3 linked regions of the Teredinibacter turnerae T7901 genome follow. The protein of the gene in region 3 binds, or shares a complex with, the protein of the main gene of each other region. Links are inferred from orthologs where the notes say so. Each region holds a gene or a part of one and is shown on either strand. Other genes may lie near its edges.

The links.
Region 1: the proteins of tsaD (region 3) and tsaB are in contact, whole or in part, in a solved structure (PDB 4WQ4), measured with the Escherichia coli proteins. The link is inferred for Teredinibacter turnerae T7901 from one-to-one orthologs.
Region 2: the proteins of tsaD (region 3) and tsaE are in contact, whole or in part, in a crystal structure (PDB 6N9A), measured with the Thermotoga maritima proteins. The link is inferred for Teredinibacter turnerae T7901 from one-to-one orthologs. Residues at the interface, in WP_004082750.1 of Thermotoga maritima: Cys10, Asp11, Arg49, His50, Leu82, Gly84, Gly135, Gly136, Glu154, Thr155, Leu156, Asp157, Asp158, Ser159, Glu162, Asp165, Lys166, Arg169, Leu170, Tyr175, Lys213, Thr214, Leu217, Tyr218, Gln221, Arg222, Asn324; in WP_004082108.1 of Thermotoga maritima: Leu37, Gly38, Lys46, Lys57, Val59, Lys60, Ser61, Thr63, Phe64, Thr65, Leu66, Met67, Val69, Pro71, Tyr82, Arg83, Leu84, Asp86, Asp88, Phe89, Asp93, Ile128, Asp130, Glu131, Arg134.

What each region holds. Positions count from the first base shown.
Region 1 is NC_012997.1:1,253,699-1,260,591, forward strand. The notes cover bases 1,030-3,831. They hold tsaB (tRNA (adenosine(37)-N6)-threonylcarbamoyltransferase complex dimerization subunit type 1 TsaB), read left to right. Parts: upstream 1,030-1,971; coding sequence 1,972-2,691; downstream 2,692-3,831. Other genes in these bases: adk (adenylate kinase), read left to right, coding at 1,132-1,785; TERTU_RS05340 (undecaprenyl-diphosphate phosphatase), read left to right, coding at 2,720-3,514; TERTU_RS05345 (M18 family aminopeptidase), read left to right, coding at 3,526-3,831. In the rest of the region: mazG (nucleoside triphosphate pyrophosphohydrolase), read left to right, coding at 1-85; TERTU_RS05325 (hypothetical protein), read right to left, coding at 291-626; more of TERTU_RS05345, read left to right, coding at 3,832-4,821; TERTU_RS05350 (cyclic nucleotide-binding domain-containing protein), read left to right, coding at 4,928-5,956; TERTU_RS05355 (tRNA-queuosine alpha-mannosyltransferase domain-containing protein), read left to right, coding at 6,138-6,893. UniProt on the Escherichia coli protein: Required for the formation of a threonylcarbamoyl group on adenosine at position 37 (t(6)A37) in tRNAs that read codons beginning with adenine.
Region 2 is NC_012997.1:3,943,497-3,950,586, forward strand. The notes cover bases 32-3,030. They hold tsaE (tRNA (adenosine(37)-N6)-threonylcarbamoyltransferase complex ATPase subunit type 1 TsaE), read right to left. Parts: upstream 1,785-3,030; coding sequence 1,278-1,784; downstream 32-1,277. Other genes in these bases: TERTU_RS15775 (N-acetylmuramoyl-L-alanine amidase), read right to left, coding at 32-1,264; TERTU_RS15785 (NAD(P)H-hydrate dehydratase), read right to left, coding at 1,781-3,030. In the rest of the region: more of TERTU_RS15775, read right to left, coding at 1-31; more of TERTU_RS15785, read right to left, coding at 3,031-3,304; tRNA epoxyqueuosine(34) reductase QueG, read left to right, coding at 3,338-4,516; TERTU_RS22050 (cellulase family glycosylhydrolase), read right to left, coding at 4,532-6,418; TERTU_RS15805 (MFS transporter), read right to left, coding at 6,667-7,090. UniProt on the Escherichia coli protein: Required for the formation of a threonylcarbamoyl group on adenosine at position 37 (t(6)A37) in tRNAs that read codons beginning with adenine.
Region 3 is NC_012997.1:3,509,814-3,516,844, forward strand. What follows is about bases 2,854-5,793. They hold tsaD (tRNA (adenosine(37)-N6)-threonylcarbamoyltransferase complex transferase subunit TsaD), read right to left. Parts: upstream 4,889-5,793; coding sequence 3,818-4,888; downstream 2,854-3,817. Other genes in these bases: TERTU_RS13950 (pteridine reductase), read left to right, coding at 2,854-2,896; folK (2-amino-4-hydroxy-6-hydroxymethyldihydropteridine diphosphokinase), read right to left, coding at 2,971-3,459; folB (dihydroneopterin aldolase), read right to left, coding at 3,459-3,812; TERTU_RS13970 (L-lactate permease), read right to left, coding at 4,892-5,793. Also shown: TERTU_RS13940 (DMT family transporter), read right to left, coding at 1-544; TERTU_RS13945 (multifunctional CCA addition/repair protein), read left to right, coding at 931-2,166; more of TERTU_RS13950, read left to right, coding at 2,159-2,853; more of TERTU_RS13970, read right to left, coding at 5,794-6,505; TERTU_RS13975 (2-hydroxyacid dehydrogenase), read left to right, coding at 6,656-7,031.

The sequences.
Region 1 (6,893 bases), 2.3 Mb from region 3 along the record:
GGGGTTATCGCCGGAAGAGGCCAGTGAGGCGCAGTTGGAGTCTGCCTGGGAGCGCGTCAAGCGCATCGAAAAGGGCGCGAAGTAACTGGCCAAGTTGTTTGGCTGCTGGCGGGTACTCTGGCCGTTGATCACAGATAGGTTGGCTGCGATGAAATGGCGCGAGCAATGGCAGGTTTCTTGAGCACACACGCATCAGTGACGGCCCGTCAACGCCCTGACTCAACTTTATTGGTTGGGCAGTTGCCCTGGATCTAACCCAGGGCATCTGCCCAAACTGGCCTTACCACCACCTAAGCGGTTTTTTGCAACCGCTGTTTTTGCAGGTTTTCCTTGGTTTTTTCAAGGAACTGCGGCGTTGGGCCAACATCTTCGTACACAGGTTCGCCTAATTCATCGATTGAAATAACCCTGGTGCCCTGCACATAGGGAAAGCTGATTTCCAGCTCTGCCAGCGCGGCAGACACCAATTCGCTGACGAGCTGTTCTTTGGTGCGCCGCGGATACATCTCTGCCAGCGCATCAATTTTGGCAGCGTCCTCTAAGGTGAGGTTTACCTGGTAGGTCTCCTCAGTGAGTTTGCACTGCGCTTGCTGCAACCAGTTGCTGACGAGTTCTTTGACGGTCATATGCCCCTCTTAATCCAACAATAAAATTCATTTAGAAGCTTTGCTTGCTCTGTAGCTCTCTATGAATGGCTAGCAAAAAGCACGCCCGTGTATTTTTTGGTACGGGCGTCCCCGACGAGGCAAGCAAAAAGCGTTGGGGTTTGTATTGGTTATAGCTCATGCAACCCCGCTGGTTAAGTCTTTTTTGGTGTCAGCAAAAGCTAATTCAACGCCAGTTGAAGGGGGCTTCAGGGGGGAATTGACTTGTTTCCATAACAGGCGGCGTGTATCTTAACGCCCTCTTTTGTGGGGGAGTCTCCGGCGTATAGCTAGCCGATCGTCCGAATCTGCGGTGGTGCTGTTTAATTATTCGGCGATCGCAGTTGCCAAGCTTTGGTGCACGTTCGGCAATCCAGTGTCTGGTCGTGCCACTGACCAAAAACAGACCCCGGGCAGCCCCCACTGGCTCAACGGTTTTTATCGTAACAACCGTCGAGTGCCGGCTTTGAATCATGAGGTCTCACTAATGCGAATTATTCTTTTGGGTGCACCGGGCGCAGGCAAGGGCACCCAGGCTAAATTTATTATGGAAGCTTTCGAAATTCCGCAGATTTCCACCGGCGATATGCTGCGTGCTGCGGTGAAAGCGGGGTCCCCTTTGGGGGTGAAAGTGAAGGATATAATGGCGTCTGGCCAGCTGGTGTCGGATGACATCATCATCGATCTGGTGAAAGAGCGTATTAGCAAGCCAGACTGTGCCAACGGCTTTCTCTTCGACGGTTTCCCTCGCACGATTCCTCAAGCGGAAGCACTGACCGAATCCGGCGTGGAAATTGAGCACGTAATGGAAATTCACGTTGATGACGAAGAAATCGTTGCACGTTTAAGTGGTCGCCGTGTACATGAGGCGTCCGGCCGGATCTATCATGTGACTCACAATCCGCCCAAAACCGAAGGTGTCGACGATATTACCGGTGAACCTCTGGTACAACGTGATGATGATCAGGAAGACACTGTGCGCAATCGCTTGTCTATCTACCACGATCAAACCGAACCTCTGGTTGAGTACTACCAGAAGCAGGAAGCGGAGAACCCTGGCACTGTTAAATTTACTCGCATCGCAGGCGTTGGCCCGCTCGCGGAGATCAAAGACAAGGTTCTGTCTGCGCTAGGCAAGTAAAAGGTTTAGTCTGTGCAACAAAAAAGCCCCGATCTTTTCGGGGCTTTTTTGTTGCAGTATTTGCCTGTGCGGGCTGAACACCTGACAATACTCACCAAAAATACCCTTGTCCCCAACAAGAAGTTAGCACCAAGCGGTTACTAGCAAGAAGTTATTACGAAAAGATTTTACCAGGAGAGTCTGCCTATGCCGAAAATCCTTGCACTCGATGCATCGACTGAAGTCTGCTCTGTGGCACTTACCTGTGCTGACAAAAATTGGACTGAGACCTGCGATCAGCCTCGCTCGCATGCGAAGGTACTTTTGCCGATGGTTGACCGACTGCTGAAAGCATCGGGGCTCGAACTCGCTGAACTGGACGCTGTTGCAGTTACCAACGGCCCAGGTTCATTCACCGGTATTCGAATTGGACTGGGGATTGCACAGGGCCTCGCCTATGGCGCGAAACTACCCGTAGTCAGCATAGATACGCTCAGTGTATTGGCGCAGGGCTTCAGTATGTCGCACCCGGAGCGGACGAGTCTGACTTTAGTGCCCGCGTTGGACGCGCGCATGGCAGAAGTCTATTGGGCGGCGTACGAACTGACAGAAAGTGGTTTGTCGGTAGCTTTAGCGCCAGCAGTGGCCGCACCGGAAGCCATGCTTGATCGCCTCAGCGCTATTAGCGCGGGGCGAGAGCTGGTTGGCCTGGGCCATGGCTGGCAGGTTGCCGACACCGCAGTATTGGCTGAAGTTTACACCGGCGAAACTCCGAGCGCACTGGCCCTGGCCACTGCCGCTGCGGCCCAACTACCGGCGGCAGCACCGAGTACGGAGGCCAACCTGGTCGGCCTTGTGAGTGTCGAACCACTTTACCTGCGTAATGAAATTTCCTGGAACAAGCGCGAGCGGATTCGGGGACAATAAGAATTTTTACTCATCTGGAATGCTTTGCATGGATTTAATTCACGTCGTTGTATTGGCTCTGATTCAGGGCATCACCGAATTTCTCCCGATCTCGAGCTCCGCGCACCTTATTCTGCCCAAAGAAATTCTTGGCTGGCCCGATCAGGGCCTTGCGTTTGATGTGGCTGTTCACGTAGGTACGCTCACGGCGGTGGCGGTGTACTTCCGCAACGACATCGGCAAGATAATTATAGGCTGGCTCTCTTCTGTAACTGGTCGTGGTACCGATGAGAGCGGTCGTCTTGGCTGGTACCTGATTGCCGCCACCATCCCCGCAGCTTTGTTTGGTCTCATATTTGACGATTTGATTGAGACCCATCTGCGCTCCACCGACGTGATCGCAACAACGACCCTGGTATTTGGTGTTTTATTGTGGGTGGCTGACCGCAAACCAGCGGAAACCAAGCAATTGCGGGATATCGCACTGTCGACGGCGATGATTATCGGGCTGGCCCAGGCCGTCGCTCTCATCCCCGGCACGTCGCGGTCAGGTATTACTATTACCGCAGCCCTGTTTCTAGGCTTGTGCCGCACTGACGCCGCGCGGTTTTCGTTTTTGCTCTCAATTCCGGTGATTGTGCTTAGCGGCGGATACAAGGGGTTGCAGCTCGTGCTGTCGGCCGCGGCAGTCGATTGGCTGGCGATAGGGCTGGGTATTGCACTGTCTGCTGTCAGCGCTTATATCTGTATTCACTACTTCCTGAATTTTATTAACCGAATTGGTATGCTGCCATTTGTTATCTACCGGCTGCTGCTCGGTGTTCTGTTATTTATTGCTGTTTAACGGTTGTTGCTATGTCTTTAACGCGAAAGTTCGCTGATTTTCTCGATGCGTCACCCACGCCCTATCATGCGTGTGAAAACCTCTCATTACTGTTTGCCGCAGAAGGCTTCACTCGCTTGGATGAGAATACTCGCTGGCAACTGGAGCCCGGTAAAAAATATTTTTTTACGCGGGGTGATTCCTCATTTGCAGCTTTTGTCGTTGGTGAACGGCCACTGGAAGAGACTGGCGTTCGCATTATTGGTGCGCACACCGATAGCCCTTGTCTGAAAATTAAACCGAACGCCGATAGGGTGACGAAGGGCTACCACCAGTTGGGAGTGGCCGTGTATGGCGGCGCGCTGCTGGCCCCCTGGTTTGATCGTGATTTATCGATTGCTGGACGGGTTACCTACTTGGACGGCGAGGGTGCACTTAAAGCAGCCTTAGTGAATTTTGGACGTGCCGTTGCGTTGATTCCCAGTCTGGCGATTCACCTGGATCGCAGCGCTAACGAGGGGCGAGCGATCAACCCGCAAACCCAGATGAACGCGATCCTGCAACACGCACCAGCGGACGCACGCTTTGCGGATATTTTGCTAAATGAATTGCAGCAGTCACACCCTGAAGCTGTTGAAGTTCTCGACTACAACCTGAGTTTTTACGATACACAGCCTTCGGCGACAGTGGGTTTGAAGGATGAGCTTTTTGTCGGCGCCCGCCTGGATAATCTGGCGAGTTGTTTTCTGGGTGCTGAAGCGATGCTCAATGCCAACACCGACGTTACCAGTATCCTCATTTGTAACGATCACGAGGAAATTGGCAGCAACACCGATCTCGGAGCACAAGGCCCTATGCTCGGTGAGTTGATCGATCGGCTGGTATCAGGCGATGCCCAGAGCCGTCAGCTCACCTTGCGCCGTTCGTTAATGCTCTCTGTCGACAACGCCCACGGGGTTCACCCAAATTTTGCCGACAAGCATGACGATAAACATGGCCCGCTGTTAAACGCCGGTCCGGTGGTGAAGTTTGACGCGAACCAGTCCTACGCGACGGGCGCTGATACCGCCGCGCTGGTGCGTTGGTTGGCGCGAGCGGCGGAAGGCCGTGAGGCTATACCCTTGCAGTCATTCATTATGCGCGCTGACATGCGCTGTGGTAGTACTATCGGGCCGATCACCTCCGCCGAAATTGGTGTGCGAGCGGTGGACCTGGGAATCCCTACTTTCGGTATGCACTCTATCCGCGAAACAGCCGGGGTGAGCGATCTCGAGCAAATGGCCAGCTTGCTGACCCGCTTTGTGTCTGTGACGGACATATCACTCTAATTAAATTGTGACCTGGCGCGTCAGGCTTTAGATCAAACCGTGATTTTGAGAACAGTACCATTCCTTTTGAGTGTGCAAAAATTGGCTCGCATTAAGAGGAATGGTGATGATTACTCAAGAGTTACTTAAATCGTTTGTTCCTTTCAATGGATTGGAAGATGAATACCTGCAAGAAGCCCTCGCCAATATTCATGTGGAAGAGTACACCCGTGGGCAGATGATTTTTAAGCGCGGCCGCTCGCTCGCGAAAAAGTACTTTCTGCTTGAAGGGCAGGTGGACTTGATCAATAGCGCCTTCTATGTTTCTACCGTGCTGGATGACTCCGCAACCGCACAGTCTGCACTGAATGCAGAATCCCCATCGTCGAACTCTGCTGTGGCCAAGTCGCCGTCGGTGCGCGTGTTTTCGATTGATGTCGAGGTTTTGGACCGCATCATTGCGTGGAGTCAATCGATGCTGTCTACCAGCATCGACGAAGCCATGTTCAACGGGTCACCCTTCGAAGTAGAAGAGCTGGACGGCCAACACAGCGACTGGATGGCGGCACTGCTGCAGGCGCCACTCTTTTCCAAAATTCCGCTCACCCAGGTGCAGGAACTGTTCGCTCGCTTCGAAAACGTCCGCTATAGCAAGGGCGACTTAGTGGTTAAAGAAGGTGAGACCGGTGACTACTTTTATGTGTTGGTGGCCGGCTCTGCTCGAGTCTTTAATCGCTCGGAGAGCGTTGACCTGTTGATCCAACCAGGTCACTTCTTTGGTGAAGAAGCGTTACTGGGTGATACTCCGCGCAACGCCTCGGTAGAAATGTTGACCTCCGGGCAACTGAAACGCTTGAACTCTGAAGACTTTAACGCGTTGCTCAAAGCTCCGGTGGTGCGCTATGTGGAAGACCATCTGCTGGCCAAACTGGAAAAGCCGTACAAGCTCCTCGATGTCAAAATGCCAATGGAATACCGGTTTCAGCATGTGCCGGGCGCGATCAACATTCCTCTCTCTCGGTTGCGCAACTCCATGTCTGACCTGGGCCGCACCAGCGTTTATGTGGTTTCAGGGGATGCAGGCAGTCGTGCGGACATAGCCGCACATCTGTTGTGTCAGGCGGGGTTTGACGCAATGATTCTTAAAACGGCCTAGAGTCTGTTGCCACTAATAACTCGGCAACGAAAATTGCGAAGTTAACAGGCGGTGCATGGATGCAGCCCCATTGCCCGAAGGGCGCCGGGTTAATAGCAATCCGACTTTGCGGATGCGTGCGAGCTGCAATCTCGATGTCTGAGGCTTCAGTCTGAAGCCTTCTCTGGCGTAAACTCGCGCCATGAAAATTCTCATTCTCTCTGCGTACGATGCCGAAAGTCACAAGGCCTGGCGCCAGCACCTTGTGGATATGCTGCCATTTGCCAGTTGCACATCTCTCGCGTTACCACCACGTCATTTCAGTTGGCGTATCCGGGGTAATGCGCTTACCTGGGCGCTCGCGCAACACGCGACGCTCTGCAAGCCATGGGATCTTGTCGTTGCCACCTCGATGGTCGATCTGGCCACCCTTCGGGGTTTGGTGCCTGAACTGGCCAAAGTGCCAGCGATTGTCTACTTTCACGAAAACCAGTTCGCCTACCCCGCGAGCCGGGCGCAGCATGCGAGCGTCGAGCCGCAGATGGTAACGCTCTACGCCGCTCTCACCGCAGATCGGGTCGTGTTCAATACCCACTACAACCGCGCCAGCTTCTTGGCGGGCGTGGCTGCGCTCCTCGACAAATTGCCCGATGGGGTACCGCCTGGCGTGGTTGAGCGAATCGCGGACAAATCCGACGTAATTCCTGTGCCGGTGGCCATAGCGGGCGTTTCGGGCAAAAAGCCGGACGATGCTTTCCACCTGGTATGGAACCACCGGTGGGAGTACGACAAGGGCCCGGAAAATCTCTATTATGCGCTTGCCCGGTTACCCGTGGAGCTGCCGTTACGGGTACATGTTGTCGGGCAGCGATTTCGCCGGGAACCTGCCGTTTTTTCTGATATCCGACGCCTGCTCGACGAGCGCGCATGGCTTGGGGAGTGGGGCTATTTGACGAAG
Region 2 (7,090 bases), 430 kb from region 3 along the record:
GATAATGGTTTGCAATACCGGTTAAGGTATCGCCCTTGGCGATTGTGTGGCTCACCTCACCCGAGACGTATTTTTTCCAGGCGACAAGGCTGCCCGCCGGAGGCGTATCCTGAAAATACGCTTTAACGCCACTCAAAATCGCTTCCGCCAGCTTTTTCCGGTGCCCAAAAGTATTAAGCTTGCGCGCCTCTTCAGGGTTGGAAATAAAGCCAGTCTCGACAAGAATTGAGGGCACATCCGGGGATTTCAATACCGCAAACCCTGCCTGCTCCACCTGATGTTTGTGCAATTTGGTGATTTTGCCAATCTCGCCGAGCACTCTTGCGCCCACATCCAGGCTGTGCGCCAAAGACGCTGTCATGGATAAGTCCACCAGCACGCCAGCGAGCATCTCATCCACATCGCCGAGGCTGACACCACCAACACCACCAATTAGGTCGGCCTCATTTTCTTTTGACGCTAGAAAGCGGGCGGTTTCAGACGTAGCACCACGGCGGGACAACGCAAACACGGACGCGCCGCTAGCCTGGGGATTTTTAAACGCGTCCGCATGAATGGAAATAAAAATATCTGCGCGCACCTCACGTGCGGTGTTGCGGCGTTTTCGCAGCGGAATATAGTAATCGCCGCTGCGCACCATATGCGCCTTGTAGCCAGGTTCTGCGTCCACCATCTTTTGCAGTTGCTGACTGATTTTATAGACGATGTCTTTTTCGCGAATCTTTTTCGGCCCCAGCGCACCGGGATCTTCGCCGCCATGCCCGGCGTCAATAGCGACAATAATATCCCGACGCCCCTGGCCAATGTCGGTTACTTCATTCACCGTTTTCACGGTTTCGTTTTCTTTGTCGTACAGGTCGATCACCAGACGATCGTGTTTATCTCCGTGCTTCGCCAGCACAAAACTACGTGGTTTGATGTCGTCGGTGAGATCCAGCACTACACGTAAATCTTTATCGTTGCGACGACCATAGCGCAGCTTGGAAATAGGCGTTTCGCTAAATTCGAGATCCGTCGGTGCAGACTTAATGGCAGAATCCGCTATATCGATAACAAGGCGGGCGGGTGATTTCAATGGGAAAATTTTGTGTTCCACCGGCCCACTAAGATCGAAAACCAAGCGCGTGTGGTCTGGTGCTCGCCACAGGCGAACACTATTAACGTCTGCGGCGTAGCTAAGTTGCGATGAAAAGGCAGCAACCAGAAAAAGCAGGCACAAGGCAACAACACTGCCGTACAACCTGTTTTTACGGGAATTTCCCACTACCCTCTCCTCGTTAACCCGTTTTATCTGTAAAGGTCTGCACAACACTCATGCCTTTTTTGCTCAGCGCAATTAGTTCCAATCGGCGGCCATGACCCTCTGGTAATACCTTAGCGATAAAGTCAGCTGATGGCAAAAAACCCTCGCCCCGCACCGGCCACTCTATCAGCGAGATCGCGTCGCTGGAAAAATAATCCCGGATACCGAGGTACTCCAGCTCTTCCGGATCCGCCAGCCGGTAGAGATCGAAATGATAAATATTGGCCGCAGAAAAAGCATAAGGTTCCACAAGGGTATAAGTTGGGCTCTTAACCGCACCTGAATGACCAAACGCAGACAACACACCACGGCAGAAAGTCGTTTTACCTGCGCCCAGTACACCATCCAGGTAGACCACCACTCCTGGGGTTAGACACTCACCCAACGCCCGACCCGCGGCAACAGTCGCAGCTTCATCGGCGAGATAGACTGCCGTTGTTAACAGGCTGATTGTTGACTGGCTGGTAGTTGACTGACTCAATTGAGTAATTCCCGAATATAAGGAATGAGGTCGGTGGCTAACAGGCCACGCATACCTGCGTCGGCAACCGCTAAATCTGCCGCATCTCCATGCGCGCATACCGCAATCATTGCAGCCTCCAGTGGCGCGACGCCCTGCGCCAACAACCCACCTAACAGACCAGCCAGTACATCGCCCATACCTCCGGTTGCCATCCCGGGATTGCCGACATTCGCGAGATAAACGCTATCGTCTGCGGCAATCACCGTACCCGCCCCCTTAAGAATAACCACACCACCAAAATTTAACTGTAATTTGCGCGCGGCTTTAAATCTATCGGCTTGTACCGTTGCAATATCGGTATCGAGTAAGCGGGCGGCCTCGCCCGGGTGAGGAGTGAGTATCCAGTTTTCCCGCCAGGGCGAGGGCAGAACCCGGCCTTCAGCAATAATATTCAGTGCGTCGGCATCGACCACCATAGGCAAATCTTTTTTTGCAGCCTGCTGTAGCATCTGTTCCGACCAGGGGCTGCGCCCCAAACCTGGCCCGACCACAAGGACTGACGGACGCGCAAGTAGCGGTTCCAGCGATTGCCCGGAAGAAACACCCGATACCATCAATTCCGGCAAGCGGGTTAATACAGGGCCGACATGTTCAGGCCGAGTGGCGACGCTGGTGAGCCCGGCTCCGGAACGAGCCGCCATCTCCGCCGCCATAGCAACCGCGCCACCAAAGCCGCTGTCTCCGCCGATCACCATCACATGCCCGAACAGACCTTTGTGCGCATCCTGTTCGCGCTGCCTCAAACGGCCCTGCATTTGGGCACCGTCGATCCTGAGCGCAGACGCTTTAAGCAGTGCGCGAGCCGACTGATAATCATCGCTTTCAATATTTACCGTCGCCAAATCATCGAAAATAAGCTCGCCCACAAATGCAGGGGCACGGCCAGTCAGCAACCCCTGTTTCACACCGATAAACGTGATAGTTGCATCCGCTTTTACCGCGCATCCCAATACACGCCCCGAATCGCTGCAGATACCTGATGGCACATCAACAGCAAGAGTTGGCTGCGCCTGCTGGTTAATATATTCCACCACCTGACTAAAAGGCTCACGGACAGCACCGTGTATACCAGTACCCAGCAACGCGTCCACAAACACCGTCGAGGCATCGGGTTCGAGCGCGGCGAGTTCCGTAATCGGCTTTATGGCGACACCTTCCTGTAGCGCATACTGATAAGCACGCATGGCGTCACCCACCAGTGATGCGGGCTCCGTTACTGCCACCACCACGACATTCAGCTGGCGTTGGGCAGCCAACGCTGCTATCACGTAACCATCGCCACCATTATTGCCGCCACCACAGAACACAATCAGACTTGAGCATTCTGGCCAGCGCGCAAGCAGATAGTCGAATGCCGCTCGCCCTGCGCGCTTCATCAACTGTATTCCGGGAATTCCCCCCTGCTCAATTGCCAGGTTATCCAGCTGCCGCACCTGTGCGGCGGTGTACAATGAAGTAGGTAAATTATTTTTTGCCATCTGCCGATTCCCCAAAAACTGGCCAAAGTATACGTGACTTATATCAGCCCCCAAAATCAAAAAACTGTAACCGCACTCGATCAGACGCAATTAAACGCGCTTGCTGAACTGATCCAACTCTGGGGGCGGGAGCAGGGCTTTCAGCAAATCGCAATCACCGACACCGACCTCGATGCAGAGCAGTCCCGGCTGGAATCCTGGCTGGATAAGGGGTACCACGGCAGTATGCAGTGGCTGGCAGAGCATCGCGAAATGCGCACCAAGCCTGATCAGTTGGTACCCGGTGCACGGCGGGTTATATCTGCGCGCATGGATTACCTGCCGCCAGACACAGATCAGATCAAGGTACTCAAATCGGCTGATCAGGCATATATATCCCGCTACAGTCTGGGCCGTGATTACCACAAGCTCATACGCAAACGCCTGGCAAAAATTGCCGACAACATTCGCCAGCACTGCGACGCGGTTGGCATTGAGCAGCGCCCGTTTGTGGACAGCGCGCCAGTGATGGAACGCCCGCTCGCGCAGAAGGCGGGTCTTGGTTGGGTGGGCAAACACACTTTGCTACTGAATCCCCATGCTGGCAGTTGGTTTTTTTTGGGGGAGATATTCACAAATCTGCCGTTGCCGGTAAACAACCAACGGCACAAAGACCAGTGCGGCACCTGCCAGGCGTGCCTTCAGATCTGCCCCACTGATGCATTTCCAAAACCCTATGAACTGGATGCGCGCCGTTGTATTTCCTATCTCACTATTGAAAATAAAGGGCCGATTCCCGAGGAGTATCGTGAACCCATAGGCAACCGGGTGTTCGGTTGCGACGATTGCCAAGCGATCTGCCCGTGGAATAAATTCGCCAAGCCCACTTGTGAAAAGGATTTTCACCCCAGGCACGGACTGCAAAACAGCCGCCTGATCGATTTATTTTTATGGGACGAGAGGACGTTTTTAAAACATACCGAAGGTTCCGCAATTCGTCGAATCGGTTACGAGCGATGGTTGCGAAATCTGGCGGTTGGACTGGGTAATGCAAACCCGTCAGTGGAAGTGATAGCCGCACTACAAAAAAAGAAGGAAGTTGGCGTCTCGCCTTTAGTAGAGGAACATATTGACTGGGCAATCCACCGCCAGCAAAACCCTCGCCGGCGGCGGCGCAAAATAAAGCGCACAAGCGATACTTTGCCTGTGCGCTCAGCTTTTTATTCGCAGTAAAAATTACTCTAACAACTAATTACCGCGCGGCTCCACCCCACCATTCTGATAATACTGATTAACAGAGAGGCCATTGCTACCCAGCGGAGTATCCTGATCTAGCCCCACATACTGACTGCCGAATTTCCAAAGCGACTTCTCGAACAGGTTGTATTTGGCTTCATCCCAGGTGGCCCAGTCGTAACCGATCAAACCGCCCGTATCACCAGAGTTAGGATTGATACACCAGAAGGTATGATGCACCTTGTGCTCAACCATAAAGTCGCGCAGCTCCGTCATCCAGTGTTCATTGCGTCCACCGTCCATAAAGCCACCCCACTCACCAATCAACAAGGGGGCAATATTTTGGTCGTGCAGATAGAACCAGTTGTCGTACCACACATCCGACAACAATGTGTTGCGATCAAACCCATCGTAGAACCAATCCTGATCCCACACAGAGGGGCCGTAGTCATGAGGAGAGAACACAATCTGGTTACCCGTCACGTTTAATGGGTAGTCTTTTACGCCACGCAAGTTACCCCCCCACCAGGTGAAATGGTAATCGTGTGAATCATCAGATTCCCAGTTCACACTGTCTCGCGGGTACACTTCCACCCCTTCAACCAGAATCAACACATTCGGGTTAATCGCCAAAATCCGATTCGCAGCTTCCTCTGCAACGCGCTTCCAGTTGTTCGGATGATTCGAATTATCCCACCGTGCCGCTGCAGTCTCTGCGTGCGCTTTACCGTGGGGCTCGTTTTCAAGGTCGTAGGCAATAAGCGTATCGTTATTTTTATAACGCGCAGCCACCCACTCCCAGGTTTCGTAGAATATCTCTTCGGTGATATCACCGTTGTACCACAGAGGTGCGACGTGACCACTGTTGTCAGCTTTTGCGCTGTGTACATCGAGCATAATTTTCAAACCCATTTGATCGGCCAGCTGCAAAGTACGATCAAAAATCTGCAGCGAATTAAGCCCTTCCAGTTCCGGGTTCGCATAGGTGTTGACATTAACCGGCTTGAAGATGCCGTTTTTCCACTCGTACAGCAACTCGGTAGAGATAGGTACCCGTATGATGTTAATGCCGCGATCAGCAATCGCTTGCATAAAGGTTTCGTGATGCGCACTCCACAAACCGTGGAACACCCGCTCAGAGGCATTAAACCCAAACCAGTTGGCCCCAGTCAGCCATACAGCGCGGCCGCGGTTATCGACAATGGTGTTGCCTTCCACGTGCAACCAGTCACCGGCAACTGGAAGCCCCGAGCTACTGCTAGAAGAGCTACTGCTAGAAGAGCTACTGCTGGAGGAACTACTGGAGGAACTGCTGGAAGATGAACTGCTACTCGACGAGGAGCTTGACGAGCTGGAACTGCTGGATGAACTGGAACTCGAGGTCGTGGAGCTGTTCGACGATGAACTATTGCTGGATGAAGAGCTGCTCGAGGATGAACTGCTTGAGGAGCTGCTGCTCGAAGAACTGCTTGAGGAAGAACTACTGGACGAACTGCTACTGGACGAGGAACTGGTCGATCCACCACCGCAAAGATCCCCCATCACAGTGACTATCTCAGCGGGATTACCCTGACCTTGAAAGCCGAATGAGGCACTGCCGCCAGGGCTGAGATTCCCATTCCAGTTCAGGCTACTGGCGCTGTATGGATTGGTGCCAGAGAAGTTAGCGTTCCAACCGTTGGTCACGCGATTATTGCCGCTGTATTCCCAGCTCACCAGCCAGTTGTTCACACTGCTTCCGGTGTCGTTAGTTACCGTTATTGTGGCGGTGAAGCCACTGTTCCAGGCACTGTCGACACGATATTCACAGTCTGCTTGAGCAAATGGGGCAATGCACAGAGCGGCAATCGCCAGATTTCGCCCGGCAGACATCAAAGGTTTTATATACGTCTTAGGCATAAGAAGTCCTCATGTAGTAAGACTGATTGATAGAGTAAATTTATTTTTATTGTTGGAGCTGCACGACTTGCGCGAGCTTTATTATCCTGGCGGACATCGAGAGGGTCAGGTGGAGAGGCGCACGCGACTTCGCGTGCGAAAATGTGCCGGCCAGATGCGCTATGTTAGTCGTGCTGCGGAGGGAGAATTTGATACTGGACAAACTTCACCCGCCGACGGGCGGCAAGTTTACCAGATGAAGCAAACAATTAACGTGTTAACACCGTCGCAGATACGCGATAGGAGCGCGAAGCCAGAATACAAGCTAGCAGCACATACACCGCCAGAGCTGCAGATAACTCGGTCAGTGTTACCCCTGCGTCGATCAATAGGCCAAACAGAAACGGCGAGAGCGATGTGGACCAGACCCCAAATGACGCGACCATTGAGCGTATGGTTCCCAAGCGAGCGGTTCCGTAGGTCTCCGCCCAGAGGGCGCCACCGACAGGGCCACTACTACCGATAGACACACCGAGAAGCCCCAGCAAGACGAAAACTAAATAGTCGCCGGTTAAAAAAGCAACCGCAGCTAACGCCAGAAACATTGGCAAGTTGTACAGCGGCAATAAGCGACTGGCCGAAAATCGATCCACGGCAATCCCAGCCACAATCGAGCTAACCCAGTGTACGATG
Region 3 (7,031 bases):
TCCCGGTCGATTGTCTCAGCGGATTTACCGCTCCACCCAGGGCCTTCAACCATACAGTGCTAAGCGCGAACAGTAGTGACGAACTTGCCATACCCAATACACCATAGGTCGCATCGCTACCAAGCGCGATTTGATCAAGATTAATTATCGCCAAACCCAATAGAGCGATGAATAATGCGATAATCCGCATCGGATTAAACACATTTTCTTTTAAAAGCAGGAGCGAAAAAAAGCCCACCGCAAACGGGTAGAGGCCAAGCAGTACCGCCATTAATCCGGAAGAGAGGTACTGCGCAGACCAATAAACAATAAGCATATTGGGGTACAAGCCAATTGCGCCAGCGACAAAAGCCAACCAATCGCGCTTCGATTCAACCAGAGGGAAACGCAAGGCCCGCATGGAAACAACACAAAGCGCAAGTGCCAACAAAAGGCGTAAGGTAACTGCCGCAATGAAATCAAGACTGCTGTTACTCCATTGAATGGCCAACGGCGTCGTCGCCCATATAAATACCACAAAAATATACGCAAATATAACTGGCATAGCTAACCCCTCACTTCCGTGACGACCGCGATCCCATCTCGCCAACAACAAGGTTGGAAAAATGAAGTCCCTAAAACGAAAAAGGCCGCAGTTTTTTAAGCTGCGGCCTTTGGAATTTTTTCTTTAGTTAAATACTAAAAATGAACATCTCCCCAGCACGCAAAATAGACACGACGCAGCACAAGGACACGCCATGCGCAGGTAATCGCGATCATTTTGTTGGCTGAATAAATCATGAAATTAAAAATTCGCTTTTATAAAATGGAGATAATTAAAACTGGTGTTCAGTTCTGCAAAAGTAGCATAGCTGTTGCAGATGGCTTAGAGTGTGCGTGATCGACGAAACTTCGTCAACCGTTAAAACGTAATTTTTAAATGAAATTTAAATGAAAATATACTTAGTGGGCGGTGCGGTAAGAGACCAGCTGCTCGGCTATCCACATCACGAGCAAGATTGGGTTGTTGTGGGCGCCACACCCCAGCAGATGCTTGACGCAGGTTTTAAACCCGTCGGCAAAGACTTTCCGGTTTTCTTACACCCGGAAACTCAAGAAGAGTACGCGTTGGCACGCCAGGAGCGCAAGACCGCGCCCGGGTATACAGGCTTTGCCTTTCACGCTGACGAAACCGTAACGCTCGAACAAGACTTGCTGCGGCGCGATCTGACCATCAATGCTATTGCGATGGATGAAGAAGGTACAATTATCGACCCCTACAATGGCAAGCGCGACATAGAAACCCGCACTTTGCGGCATGTTTCACAAGCCTTCTGTGAAGACCCTGTGCGCATCCTTCGCATCGCGCGATTTGCTGCACGCTACCATCACCTGGGCTTTCGTATTGCACCGGAAACCCTCGCACTTATGCGCGACATGGTACAAGCCGGTGAGGTCGATCACTTGGTAGCAGAGCGGGTATGGAAGGAACTATCACGCGCACTCGAGGAACAGCATCCAGCCATTTTCATCCAGACATTGCGCGAATGCGGCGCTCTACACCGCTTAATGCCTGAGCTTAACGCGCTCTTCGGCATCCCCCAGCCCGAGGCTCATCACCCCGAGGTCGACACGGGCGTACATGCACTGCTCGCACTTGAGCGCGCCTGCGAGCTCAGCTCCACACCGGAGGTCCGGTTTGCCGCTTTAATTCACGATCTCGGCAAAGGTGTAACACCGAAACATCTGTGGCCCAGCCACCACGGGCACGAACAGGACGGCGTCGCATTGGTCGAACAACTCTGCAACCGCTTGAGCACACCCAACCAGTTCAGGGAACTGGCGGTCGCGGTATGCGCGTACCACACCCACTGTCATCGCGCTTTCGAACTCAATGCAAAGACGCTTCTCAAAACCCTGCTGGCGTTAGATGGTTTACGCCGCCCCGAGCGCTTTCAACAATTTTGCCTGTGCTGTCAGGCTGATGCGCAGGGCCGTACCGGTCTCGAGAACCGACCCTACCCACAAGCTGCCTACTTCCTGCAGGCGTTAGAAGAAATTCAAAAAGTGGATGCAAAAATGTTTGTCGCACAGGGCAAAAAGGGCGCAGAAATTGGAGAAGCCATGTACAGCGCCAGGCTACAGAAAATAAAACTCCTAAAAACGGCACAGACGCCCCATGAATAGACATCCCCGCCCTATCGCGATTGTAACAGGCGGAGCCCGCCGTATCGGAGCCGCCATTTCACGTGCGCTGCACCAGGATGGCTATGACGTTGTTATTCATTTTGGCAGCTCGCAGCACGAATCGAATCAGATTGCTGCAGATCTCAACGCACTTCGCCCCAACTCCGCGTGGACCTTTCAAGCCGATTTAACGGACAACAACTCACTCAGCAGGCTGTCCGGTTTTATCCAGCAGCGATTCAACCGATGTGATTTGTTAATCAACAACGCATCCAGTTTTTTTCCAACACCTTTAGGTGAATGTACAGAGAGCGACTGGGATACGTTGTTCAGCAGCAACGCCAAAGCGCCTTTATTTCTCATCCAGCAGCTGCGCCCGCTATTTCAACAAAGCAGCAGTATTGTGAACCTTGCCGATATTCACGCGGAAAGGCCACTTAAAAACCATACAATCTACTGCATGGCAAAAGCCGCGAATGTCATGCTGACCAAGTCATTAGCTCTGGAGCTGGCACCGGACGTTCGCGTAAATGGCATTGCGCCCGGGGCAATCTTACCGCCCTCCACAGGAGGCGAAGCCGGAGGCACCAAAAAATTCGAGGAACGCGTTCCATTGCGAAAAATGGGTGGCGAAAATGCGATAGTGGAAACGGTTAGATACCTTGTGCACGCAGAATACGTGACAGGAGAAATCATTGCAGTTGATGGTGGCCGCTCTCTATTGCAATAGAAAGCATTGCAATAGAGAGCGCAGAAAAATTGCTAGACTATTCAAAGGTACCTATATCCACACTGGTAAAAATATTAAACAGAGAGCGGAATTTCCCAGAGTTTTTGGCTTTCATCACCAAACTCGCGCCACAGCTGCGCATAGGTTTTATTGACCTGCGGATGTCGCTCCTCGGGAACAAGGTCTGCCATGGGAAGGAGTACAAAGGCATTTTTTAAAATTTCCCTGCGCGGCAATTCCACACCATCGACAACACCAACGCTGTTGTCATAGGTAAGAATATCGATATCTAGGGTTCTGGAACTAAACTTGGGTTCGCCGCGATTTCGCCCGTGTGTATTTTCAATTTCGCGCAAGCCAGCCGATAATTCAGCGACCGACTGTGCTGTATTTAGAGCAACAACAAGATTTAAAAAATTAGCGCCATCAAATCCCACCGCTTCACTTTCGTACACAGGGGAGCACTTTAATTCCCCAAAAGCCATCCGTAACGCATGAATACCCGAGCGAATATTCGATTCACGGTCGATATTGCTACCCACACTCAGAAGTACAAAAGCCACTAACGTACACCACGCTCAATTCGAATTCCGACATCGCGAGAACCCCGCAACGCCCCAGGCTTACTCACCGTCAGCCGCAACCAGGGCACGTTGAATTCTTCCATAACGACTCTGGCGACCTCTTCCGCCATCCGCTCTACGAGCAGAAATTGCGCATCCCCAACAAAACTGATCAAGCGCTTGGCCACCGCCTTATAGTTTAATGCGTACTGAATATCATCTGTTGCCGCGGCCTGACTGATGTCGTGAGCCATTTCGAGATCGAGGCTGACGGTTTGACGAACTTCGCGCTCCCAGTCGTAGATACCGATGATGGTTTCGATGCGTAAATCATTAATAAAAACGATGTCCATAGAACCTATAGATTATCCAAAGTAGTGCGAGGATTTGATGCGTGAGACGTTTGAATCGCATCGAGCGATTCCAATGGCCAGCGCGGAAAAACATCGACAGACAAATCAGCTGTTTGCCCGGCGATTAAACGTTGGCAACCGGCAAAAGCAATCATGGCGCCATTGTCGGTACAAAACTCGTGACGTGCGTAATATACCCTCGCGCCTATTTTTGCGAGCGCCTGCTCCAACTTCTCACGCAAGCGATTATTGGCAGACACGCCGCCAGCAATAATGAGTGTTTTACGGCCGGTTTGCTGCAGCGCTCGACGGCATTTTATGACTAATGTATCGACCACAGCCTCCTGAAAAGCGTGGCAGATATCTGCACAAGTTTGATCATCCGGTAAACCGTTCGCCTGCGCGTGTTCGTTCACCGTGTTCAGGGTAAAAGTTTTGAGGCCGCTAAAACTGAAGTCGAGCCCAGGTCGATCTGTCATGGGGCGTGGAAATTTAAATCGCCCAGGCTGCCCTTTCTCTGCAAATCTGGCGACCTGTGGCCCACCAGGGTAATCCAGGTCCATCATTTTTGCGGCTTTATCGAAGGCTTCACCGGCTGCGTCGTCAAGCGATTCCCCGAGTAGCATGTAGTCGCCAATCGCCTTTACATCGACCAGCTGTGTGTGACCACCGCTAACCAGCAAAGCAACGAAGGGAAACTCTGGTGGCTCAGCTTCAAGCAATGGGGCGAGCAGGTGTCCCTCCATATGGTGAACACCAATGGCAGGCACGCCCCAAGCATAGGCCATAGCTCGACCAACACAACTGCCAACCAGCAACGCGCCGATCAACCCGGGGCCTGCGGTATAGGCCACTGCATCAATGGCACCCACTGAATGAGTGGACGAAAGAATGTCGTCCACTAGAGGGATAAGCTTGCGGATATGGTCTCGCGAAGCCAGTTCGGGCACTACGCCGCCGTATTCAGCGTGCACCGCCACTTGACTGTAGAGTTCGTGCCCCAGCAGCCCCAACTGGCTGTCAAACACGGCTACGCCCGTTTCATCGCACGAAGATTCGATACCAAGAACTCGCATAACTTAAATAAGCACTCCTAAAATTCCGGCAACAACCCCGTAAGCCAACATCGCTAACACAGCCCTTTTAATGATATAGCCTTCTTTGTTACCAAGCGCTAGCACCGAGGCCACCGCTACAATGTTGTTAATACACACCATATTGCCCATTGCACCGCCAACTGACTGCAACGCCAGTATCGTTGTACGGTCCAACCCAAGGCCAAGCGCGATCGAGTCCTGAATGCCACCAAAGGTAAGGTTGGAAATGGTGTTAGAGCCCGAGAAAAACGAGCCCAGCGCACCGAGAAACGGGGCGAAGAACTGCCAGTAGGCGCCGGTTAGCTCAGCCAGGCTTTGGCCGATCAACGCGACCGCAGACTGTTCGCCCCCCATCATCATCAGGTTAACAAATACCAGTGCGCCCAATAATGCCAGCACCGGGTTTTGCATTTGCACCAGGGTTTCGGTCACCACCCGACGGCCCTGCCCGCTGCGGTACAGGTACAGGGTGATCAGGCTAATGACTCCAAACGGTATAAACGAGGGCACATAAAGAAGGCTGTGGCTCCAGGTTTCCGGCGTATTGAAGATAGACTGCAAAGACACCACGAGTGACGCACTCACAGACAACACCCCCAAACTCCCGAGCTCGAGGATCCAGGCGGGCTCTTTTAACAGCAGCAACTCTTTAATCCCCAACTGGGGAATACGAGTAACAATCAGCAGCAACACCGTACCCCATAGTGGAAAACTCGCTTTCAGCAGCGCTCCCAACGTTACCTGGGGCCGCGTTGCTTCTCCGTCTCTTTCCTGGCTGTCTCGTTCCTGAAAGTCACGCACATTGATGGGGGCTTGCGACAACCCCCAACCCAGGCGGGCGAAAGCGATCGTTAGAACAAGGCCAATGCCACCACCAAGTAACGCAGGAAATTCGTAGCTCACAAAAGCGATAGCTACGTAGGGCAGCACGCATGCGAGAATACTTAACACAATAAACACGGCGTTTTGGACTAGCGCCTTGCGATCCACCAGAAACGACAGCGCAATAAACACCACAACAAACGCCGCTATGCCGTTAATGACTGAGGATTTAATGCCTATCTCAGTTATTTCAGCCGCCGACAAATCAATCGCGGAAAATCCAAACCAGGTGGGTGTACCAACCGCACCGAACGACACAGGAACGGTATCCAGAATTAAACATAAAATTGCAACCCGAACTGCGGGGAATCCCAAGCCGACTAACACGGGAGCGGCGAGCGCAGCAGGCGTACCGAAACCGCTCGCCCCTTCAATTAGAAACTGAAACGCCCAGCCAACAATCATAAGTTGCGCAATTTTATTCTCGGATACCGTGTTTAACCAGGCACGGATAGTCGCTTGCGCACCGGTCACCTCCATAGTACGGAATAAAAATATCGCACCGGCAATGATGACAATAGGTGTCCAGGCGATCAGCAACCCATCTAACACCGCAGCGTGCACCAGCACCGGATCGCGCGCAAAGACCACCAACATAATGAAATACAGCAGTAACGCGCATAGCGGCAGCGCTTTGTACGATGGCATGCTATTTCTGCGGGTCATTAAATAGATGAGAAATACAATCGGGAAATAGGAGAAAAACAACGGCATGAAGTCAACTCAGAGATGTATTTACTGATTTATGGCGTGCATAGCCTAAACTATACGTCCGTCGAACTCACCACCTAAATTGCGGACACACGGGTTAACCCAGCAAAATAATCGGATATACTAACCCGCAAAGCTAATTGAGGTTCCAGGATGAAAGTTGCTGTTTTCAGTTCCAAATCGTACGACATTGAACACTTAAACCAAGCCAATGAAGGGCGCGGGTTGGAATTTACCTTCTTCGAGCCTCACCTGACGGAACAGACTGCTGTACTCACTAAGGGCTACGATGCGGTTTGCTGTTTCGTGAACGACGTGATCAATCAGCAGGTCGCAGCAGAGCTCGCCAGTTACGATATCAAGCTTATCGCCATGCGCTGCGCAGGCTTTAACAATGTCGACCTCGAGGCTTGCGAAAAACACAATTTGCTCGTCGCGCGCGTTCCCGAATACTCACCCAACGCGGTGGCAGAACATGCTGTCGCGCTGATTCTGGACCTGAACCGCAACATACACCGCGCTTTCTCAC